2 regions of the Kineococcus aurantiacus genome follow, and region 1 is predicted to be linked to the other one. Evidence: riboswitches for the same ligand, from Rfam matches in the RefSeq annotation. Region 1 holds a riboswitch; the other holds the start of a gene.

Region 1 (4,191 bases):
CCAGGAGTCCCACAGCGCGCGGACGGTGTCGACGACGGCGCGGGCCTCGGCGAACAGGTCCTCGACGACGGCGACGACCGCGGGGTCCTGCAGCGTCTCGCGGGTGACCGCCGGGATCGAGCGCCGGCCGAACAGCTCCGCCTCGTGCGCCCGGGCGGCGACCTGGGCCCGCCACCCGCCCCGGCCCGAGCTCACGTGGTCCAGCGTGGCCAGGCCCTTGGAGACGTGGAACGGTTCGGTGTGCGTCGTCGAGACGGTCGGGACCAGCCCGATCGCCTCGGTCACCAGGGCGAGCCGGGCCGCGACCAGCAGCGCGTCGAGCCGGCCGGCGACCCGGTCGGTGCGGTCGTCGGGCGGGCCGAAGCCGCTGCCCTGCAGGCCGAAGGAATCCTCGACGGTCACCAGGTCGAACAGGCCGCGCTCGGCTTCGGCGACCGTGTCGGCCCAGAACCGCGCGGTGAACAGCTCCCCGGCCCGGGAGCCGGGTTCCCGCCAGGACGCCGGGTGCCAGCCGGTCGACTCGAGGGCGGCGGACAGGTGAAGGGTTTCGGGCACGGGTCTCCTCCTGGAGTCGGGACGACTCGCAGGCGTCCGGCGGGTCATCGCGCTTGCCGGAGGGTTCCCTCCGGCCGGGTCGTCACCTGGGGCACCCCACCGCGGGGAGGGTTGCCGACCAGCTAGCCAGGGCTTGTCGCTGGTTCTCGTGACCTGCGGGCAGGCTAGCCCAGTTCCGGGACGGGGTCGAGGAAGGACTCCGGCGCCGGGCGGGCGTCGGTGAGCGGACCCCAGCGGCCCTCGACGACCCCGTACTCCAGCGCCGAGCCCGTGGTGAGGAACTGCTCCAGCGCGGCCAGCAGCCGCTCCACGTCGGCCGAGCTCGTCCCGACGCCCGTGGAGGCGCGCAACCCGCCCTCCACCAGCCCCAGGGAGTTCGCGAAGCGGTGCGCGCAGAACCTGCCGTCGCGCACCCCGACGCCGTGCTCGGCCGACAGGTACGCCGCCACCTCCGACACCGGGCGGCCGGGCACGGTGAACGTCACGACCCCCACGGCGTCGGCCGGGTGCGGGCGCACGACCCGCACGCCCTCCAGCGCGCTCAGGCCGGTGACGAGCTGCGCGCGCAGCGCCGCCTCGTGGGCCTCCAGGGCCCCTGCGGGCAGGGCCGCCAGCGTCGTGCACGCCTGCGCCAGCGCCACCGCGCCGACCACGTTCGGGGAACCCGCCTCGTGCCGGTCCGGGCCGGTCGCCCACCGCACCGCGTCGTGGCTGACGTCGAGCGTGGCCCCGCCACCGGCGAGGTAGGGCTCGGCGGCGTCCAGCCAGTCCCGGCGCCCCACCAGGGCCCCCGCCCCGAACGGGGCGTACAGCTTGTGCCCGGACAGCGCGATCCAGTCGATCCCGTCGCGGGCGACGTCGACGCGCCGGTGCGGCAGCAGCTGGGCCCCGTCGACGGCGAGGCGGGCCCCGGCGGCGTGCGCGGCCCGGGCCAGCCGGCGCAGCGGCAGCACCTCCCCGGTGACGTTGGACGCGCCGGCGACGGCCAGCAGGGCGTACTGCCCGGTGGCCAGCTCCGCCTCCAGCAGGGCCGTGGTCTCCTCGGCGTCGGCGCCGCCGCGGACCACCGTGGTGCGGGCCGAGCGCTGCCAGGGCAGCAGGTTCGCGTGGTGCTCGACGTCCGCGACCAGCACCCGCGCGCCGGCGGGGACGGCCCGGGACAGCAGGTCCAGGGCGTCCGTCGTGCTGCGCGTGAAGACCACGACGTCGTCCTCGCGGGCCCCCAGGAAGCGGCCCACCTGCTCGCGGGCCTGCTCGAACAGGGCGGTGGACACCTGCGAGAGGTAGCCGGCGCCGCGGTGGACGCTGGCGTAGTGCGGCAGCACCTGCGCGACCCGGTCCGCCACCGCCGCCAGCGCCGGGGCGCTCGCCGCGTTGTCGAGGTTGGCGTAGGTGGTGGTGCCCCCGGTGGCCAGCGGGACCGGGGTGTCGGCGCCGACGACGGGCAGCAGCGGCGGCACCGTGCGACAGGCGGGGCGGGTGGGGGACAGGGTGCTCGTCGTCACGGGGCTCCTCGGGACAGTGGACCCTGCCGGGAGGACCGGGATCGCCCCGGCGAGGTCCGCGCTTGCCGGAACCACGTCGGAACCGGCCAGGTCGTCACCCGGGGCACCCCACCGCGGAGGAGGGTTGCCGGCCAGCGAGCCGGGGCTTGTCGCTGGCGCTCATGACCTGGGGGGAGATTGCCACGTGCGGGCGCCGGGAATCAAGGTCGGTGCGTCGCGGCCCGGTCCCGGGAGCGCCGCCCGCCGGGGGGCCGTCCGGGGGAACCACTTGTGGACGGCGTCGCGGTCGGTCTACATTCGAAGAACACCATCCAGAGCGGCTGAGAGTCCTGGCTCGACGACGCCGCAGCAACCCCCCGAGCCCGGGCGAGGGTGCTAACGCCAGGTCGATGGAGTTCGTGATGCGCACCACCGATGTCGTCGTCCCCTCCCCGGCCCCGGGTCCGGGACCCGTGCGATGACGCTCGCGCCCCTCGTCGCCGGCGCCGCGGGGCGGCCCACGCTCAGTTTCGAACTCTTCCCCCCGCGCTCGGAGACCGGCCGCGACTCGTTGTGGCGCAGGCTGTCCGACCTCCTGGGGAGCAACCCCGACTTCGTGTCCGTCACCTTCGGCGCGGCGGGAGCGACCCGCGGTCCCAGCCGGGACCTGCTGGCGCACGTCCTGACCACCTCGGCGGTCCCGGCCATGGCCCACCTGACGTGCGTGGGTTCCTCGCGCCGGCAGGTCGTGGAACTGGCCACCGAGTTCCTCGACGCCGGCGTCCGCAACGTCCTGGCGCTGCGGGGGGACCCGCCGGCCGGTGTCCCGGACTGGACGCCGCACCCCGACGGCGTGGCCACCGCCCGGGACCTCGTGGAACTGCTGCAGGTGGCCGACAGGCGTCGGCTGGCGCTGCGCGGCGGTTCCCGCCCCCTCGACGAGGGACCGCTCAGCCTGGCCGTGGCCGCCTTCCCGCGGGCCAGGGACCACCACGAGCTCGCCGTCCTGCGCGCCAAGCAGGACGCCGGGGCGCGGTTCGCGATCTGCCAGGTGACGTTCTCCGCGCAGGAGTACGCCGCGTTCGTCCGCCGGGCCCGCGCGGCCGGGATCACCATCCCGCTGCTGCCCGGCGTCGCGGTCTCCGACGACCCACGGCGCCTGGAGCGGATCGGCGAGCTCACCGGCGTCCGGGCCCCGCGGGGGCTGCTCGCGGCCCTGGACACCGACGACGCCCCGACCCGCCGCCGGGCCGCCACCGCGTTCACCTCGGGACTGGCGCACGGCCTGCTCGAGGCCGGCGCGCCCGGCCTGCACCTGTACACGTTCAACGCGGCCGCCCCCGCGCTGGACCTGCTCGACCACCTCGACCTGACCCGACCCGCGACCCACCCCCGACCCGCCGCCGCCGTGGAGGCGACCGCCGCAGCAGGAGGAAGCACCCGATGAGCCAGACCACCCCCGCCTGGACCGCGACGATCCTGGGCTACCCCCGGATCGGTCCCGACCGCGAGACCAAGAAGGCCCTGGAGGCCCTGTGGTCCGGCAAGGCCGACCTGGCCACCACCGAGGAGCGGCTCGCCGCCGTCCGCGCGGCCACCGTCCGCCGCCTCAACGCCCTCGGCCTGCCGGCGCACGACGCGTCCATCCCGTCGTCGTTCTCCGCCTACGACCAGGTCCTCGACACCGCGGTCGCCGTCGGGGCCGTCCCGGAGCGCTTCGCCGACGTCGTCGGCCCCGACGGCAGGGTCGACCTCACCGGCTACTCCACGATCGCCCGCGGGCGCGGGGCGCAGGCCCCGCTGGAGATGACGAAGTGGTTCGACACGAACTACCACTACCTCGTCCCCGAGATCGGCCCCGGCACCGCGTTCCGGTTCGCCGACGACCGGGGCGTGCGCGAGTTCTCCGAGGCCCTCGCCGACGGTTTCCTCACCCGTCCCGTCGTCGTGGGCCCCGTGACGTTCCTGCTGCTGGCCAAGGCCGCCGACGGCAGCCCCGAGGGGTTCGCCCCCCTCTCGCGGCTCGACGACCTCCTCGGCGCCTACGAGGACCTGCTGGCCGCGTACGCCGCGGCCGGTGCCGAGTGGGTCCAGCTGGACGAACCCGGTCTGGTCAGCGACTCCGCCACCGCCGGTGTCGACGGGCTCGACG
Region 2 (4,191 bases), 300 kb from region 1:
CCATCGGCACGACGGCCGCCCGGATCCCGATGTTGGTGCCCGTGACGAACCGGGTGAAGGGCACGAGCGCCGCCATGAGGACGAGGAACGGCAGCGATCGGCCGGTGCTGACGACCCAGCTCAGCGCGGTGTGCGCGACGCGGTTCTCCAGCAGCCCGCCAGGGGCCAGGTTGTGGACCAGGACCCCGATCGGGACCCCGAGCAGGACGACGATCGTCATGACGATCCCGACCATGAGCAGGGTGTCGAGCAGGGCGGGGGCGATGAGGGCGGGGATCTCGTCCAGCGGGGTGTCGAGACCGGACGCCGCGGGCAGCGCCAGGGGGGACGCGGAGGGGATCACACGAGGTCCAGTTCACGGTCGGCGGGGGCGACCTGCGCGTGCAGGCCGCGGCGGGTGAGGGCGGTGCGCAGGTCGGCCGGGTCGACCGAGCGCGGCACCCCGAGGGTGGCGTGGCCGACGGTGGTCCCGGCGACGGTGCCCACGGAGGCGCCGAGCAGGGCCAGGTCGTGGCCGAGCTCGCGCGCCGAGCTGGTCAGCCAGTCCGCGGGGACCCCGTCGCCGCGGTAGTGCACGTCCCACACGACGAGCCCGGTGGCGGCGTTGACGGGCCGCCGGGGCAGCAGCGCCGCCCCGACGGGGGAACCGGGGTCGCGCAGGACGTCCAGCAGCGGGGCCGACTCCACGATCCGGCCGTGGTCGAGGCGGGCGACGGCGTCGGCGACGTCGACGACGGTGTCCATCTCGTGGGTGATGAACAGGATGGCCAGGCCGAGGTCGTCGCGCAGTTCCCGCAGCAGCGCCGTGATCGACGCGGTCGCCTCCGGGTCCAGCCCGGACGTCGCCTCGTCCGAGAGCAGGACGGTGGGCCGCAGCGCCAGGGCGCGCGCGATGCCGACGCGCTGGCGCTGCCCGCCGGACAGCTCGTGCGGGTAGCGGTCGGCGTGACCGGCGAGGCCGACGCGCTCGAGCAGCTCCGCGACGCGGCGGCGGCGGTCGCGGGGCACGACGCCGAGGTAGCGCAGCGGCAGCTCCACGTTCTGCGCGGCGGTGCGGCGGGTCTGCAGCCCGTCGGACTGGAAGATCGTGCCGATGCGGCGGCGGGCCGCGCGCAGGCGGTCCCCGCGCAGGTCGGTGAGGTCCTGACCGGCGACGACGACCGACCCGGACGTGGGTCGCGTCAGCAGCGTCACGCACTGGGCGAGGGTGCTCTTGCCGGCGCCGCTGGGGCCCACGACGGCCGTGATGCTGCCGGCGGGGACGGTCAGGTCGAGGTGGTCCAGGACGGTGGTGGCGTGCGGCGGGTCGCCGTACGTCTTGGTGAGGTGGCGCAGTTCGATCACGTCGTCCTCCGGGGCGGCGTCGATGAGCTCGTCGGGGCGTGCGGGAGCGACCGGGCGCGCAGCTGCGGCTCGGTGCGGGGGTCCTCACGGGGGAGGGTCGGGGCGTGCTCAGCGCGAGCGGCGACAGGCCTTCGTCACGTCGGTCTCCCGGGTCGTCCTTGCCCACGCCTCCCGTGGACCTGGTCCTCACCCGGAGCACCCCACGACGGATCAGGGTTGCCGGCCAGCGAGCCGGGGCTTGACGCTGGCGCTCATGACCTGTCTCGACCATGACAGGTCCGCGCCGACGGCGTCAAGCGCTTCGGCGTCTCCGACAACCGTTGTCCCCCAACCGGTCGGGGCCGGGTACCGGAACGTTCGGCTGCACGGGCCGTCCGCGGCGGGGTACGCTGCGGTGATCCCATCCAGAGCGGCTGAGAGACCTGGCTCGACGACGCCGCAGCAACCCCACGGGGGTGCTACCGCCAGGACCGATGGAGGACGGCACACCGATGTCCCTGCACGAGCCCCTGAAGTTCGCCTACTGGGTCCCCAACGTCTCGGGGGGCCTGGTCGTCTCCACCATCGAGCAGCGGACCAGCCACGACCCCGCCTACAACGTCGAGGTGGCCCGCGCCGCCGAGCGCGTCGGTTTCGAGTACGCCCTGACGCAGGTGCGCTACCTCGCCTCCTACGGCGCCGACGCTCAGCACGAGTCCACGTCGTTCTCCCTGGCGCTGCTGCTGGCCACCGAGCGGCTCAAGGTCATCGCCGCGGTGCACCCGTTCTTCTGGCACCCCGGGGTGCTCGCCAAGTTCGCGGCGACCGCGCAGGAACTGACCAACGACCGCCTGGCGCTGAACGTCGTCTCGGGGTGGTTCAAGAACGAGGCGACGCAGCTCGGCGTCACCTGGCACGAGCACGACGACCGGTACCGGCAGTCCGAGGAGTTCATCGAGCTGCTGCGCGGGGTGTGGAGCGAGGACGGCTACAGCCAGTCCGGGGAGTTCTTCAACGCCTCCGACATCACGTTCCGTCCCCAGCCGAAGGTCGCCCCGGAGCTGTTCCAGGGCGGGAACTCCACTGCGGCGCAGGCCATGGCGGGGCGGGTCTCGGACTGGTACTTCATGAACGGCAAGTCGATCGCCGACGCCGCCGCCGGTGTGCGCGAGGTCTCGGCCCAGGCCGCGCTGAACGGCCGGTCGATCCGGTTCGGGATCAACGGTTTCGCGGTCGTGCGCGACACCCGCGCCGAGGCCGAGGCCGTCCTGGAGGAGATCATCGCCAAGGCCGACCGCGTCAAGGTCGAGGGTTTCGGGGCGGCCGTGCAGGAGGCCGGGAACGCGACGAAGGACGGCAAGGGCATGTGGGCGGACAGCGAGTTCCGCGACCTCGTGCAGTACAACGACGGTTTCCGCACCGGCCTGGTGGGGACCCCCGACGAGGTCGCCCGGCGCGTGCTGGCCTACCGCCTCGTCGGCGTCGACCTGCTGCTGCTGGGTTTCCTGCACGTCAAGGAGGAGGTCGAGGCGTTCGGGGAGCTCGTCATCCCGCGCGTGCGCGAGCTCGAGGCGCGGCTGGCGGCGGGGGAGGACCTGCAGCTGGGCGCCGAGCTCGACGCGGCCGTCGCCGCGGCGACCACGCCCGTCCCGGCCTGACCCCGCGCCGGGAGCCACCACGCACCCCCCGCCCGCCCGTGGCAGGCTGGGGCTGTGCGGCGGCTCCCGGTCCTCCTCCTCGTGGCGGCGCTGTGCGCCTGCTCCGGGCCCGCGCCGGCCGCACCCGCCGCGCCCCCGGTCAGCGGCGCCGCGCCCGCCGCGGCGCCCGTCCCGCCGGCCCCCGTGGTCGTCCTGGACCCGGGGCACAACGGCGGCAACGCCGCGCACCCGGAGCAGATCGCCGCGCCCGTCCCCGCGGGCGGCTTCGAGAAGCCCTGCAACACCACCGGGACCGCCACCGACGACGGGTACCCCGAGCACGCGTACGCCTTCGACGTCGCCCTGCGCGTCGCGGACCTGCTGCGCGCCGGCGGCGTCACGGTCGTGCTGACCCGCACCGACGACACCGGCGTCGGGCCCTGCGTCGACGCCCGCGCGGCCCTCGCCAACGACGCCGGCGCGGCCCTGGCGGTCTCGATCCACGCCGACGGTGCCCCCACGACCGCCACCGGCTACCACGTCGTCGAACCCGGGCCCGCGCCCGACGGCGGGAACGCCGCGGTCCTGGACGCCTCCGACGTGGCCGCGCGGGACCTGCTGGCGGCGTTCGGCGCGGCGACGGGCCTGCCGCGGGCCACCTACCTGGGCGACCTCGTCGAGCCGGGCCTGACGCGCCGCACCGACCTCGCCGGCCTCAACCTCGCGCGGACCCCGTCGGTCCTGCTGGAGTCGGGCAACATGCGCAACGCCGGGGAGGCCGCGCTGATGACCGACCCGGCCTGGCGCCAGCGCGCCGCGCAGGGGGTCGCCGACGGGGTCACGGCGTTCCTCGCGCGCAACACCCCCTAGGAGCGCTTACGGTGCGGGGGTGACCCTCGCGCCCGCAGACCCCGCCGTGGAACTCGTCGTGCTCCTGACCGACGACGGCACCCCGTGCGGCACCGCGCCCAAGGCCGACGTGCACCACACCAGCACCCCGCTGCACCTGGCGTTCTCCTGCTGGGTCTTCGACGACGCCGGCCGCACGCTGCTGACCCGCCGCGCCGCGGTGAAGCGCACCTGGCCGGGGGTGTGGACGAACTCGTTCTGCGGCCACCCCGGCCCGGGGGAGGAGCCGGCCGAGGCCGTCGCCCGGCGCGCCGTGCAGGAGCTGGGGACGCCCGTCACGGCCGTGGAGCCGCAGCTGCCGATGTTCCGCTACCGCGCGGTC

Evidence for each region. A riboswitch is a leader RNA that binds a small molecule or an ion and turns the genes downstream of it on or off. The one in region 1 is predicted to bind S-adenosylmethionine.
Region 2: it holds a riboswitch for S-adenosylmethionine, as region 1 does, so the genes downstream of both, sfnG (dimethylsulfone monooxygenase SfnG) here and BJ968_RS05865 (aminotransferase class V-fold PLP-dependent enzyme) in region 1, are expected to answer to the same signal.

Annotation. Positions count from the first base shown of each region.
Region 1 covers NZ_JACCBB010000001.1:1,224,183-1,228,373, reverse strand. The annotation lists gene BJ968_RS05870 (LLM class flavin-dependent oxidoreductase) at 1-603, opposite strand, end outside; SAM riboswitch class IV at 600-709, opposite strand; gene BJ968_RS05865 (aminotransferase class V-fold PLP-dependent enzyme) at 720-2,060, opposite strand; SAM riboswitch class IV at 2,114-2,227, opposite strand; SAM riboswitch class I at 2,365-2,456, shown strand; gene BJ968_RS05860 (methylenetetrahydrofolate reductase) at 2,518-3,486, shown strand; gene metE (5-methyltetrahydropteroyltriglutamate--homocysteine S-methyltransferase) at 3,483-4,191, shown strand, end outside.
Region 2 covers NZ_JACCBB010000001.1:1,522,245-1,526,435, reverse strand. The annotation lists gene BJ968_RS07315 (methionine ABC transporter permease) at 1-343, opposite strand, end outside; gene BJ968_RS07310 (ATP-binding cassette domain-containing protein) at 340-1,344, opposite strand; SAM riboswitch class IV at 1,494-1,603, opposite strand; SAM riboswitch class I at 1,742-1,824, shown strand; gene sfnG (dimethylsulfone monooxygenase SfnG) at 1,836-2,981, shown strand; gene BJ968_RS07300 (N-acetylmuramoyl-L-alanine amidase) at 3,036-3,830, shown strand; gene idi (isopentenyl-diphosphate Delta-isomerase) at 3,850-4,191, shown strand, end outside.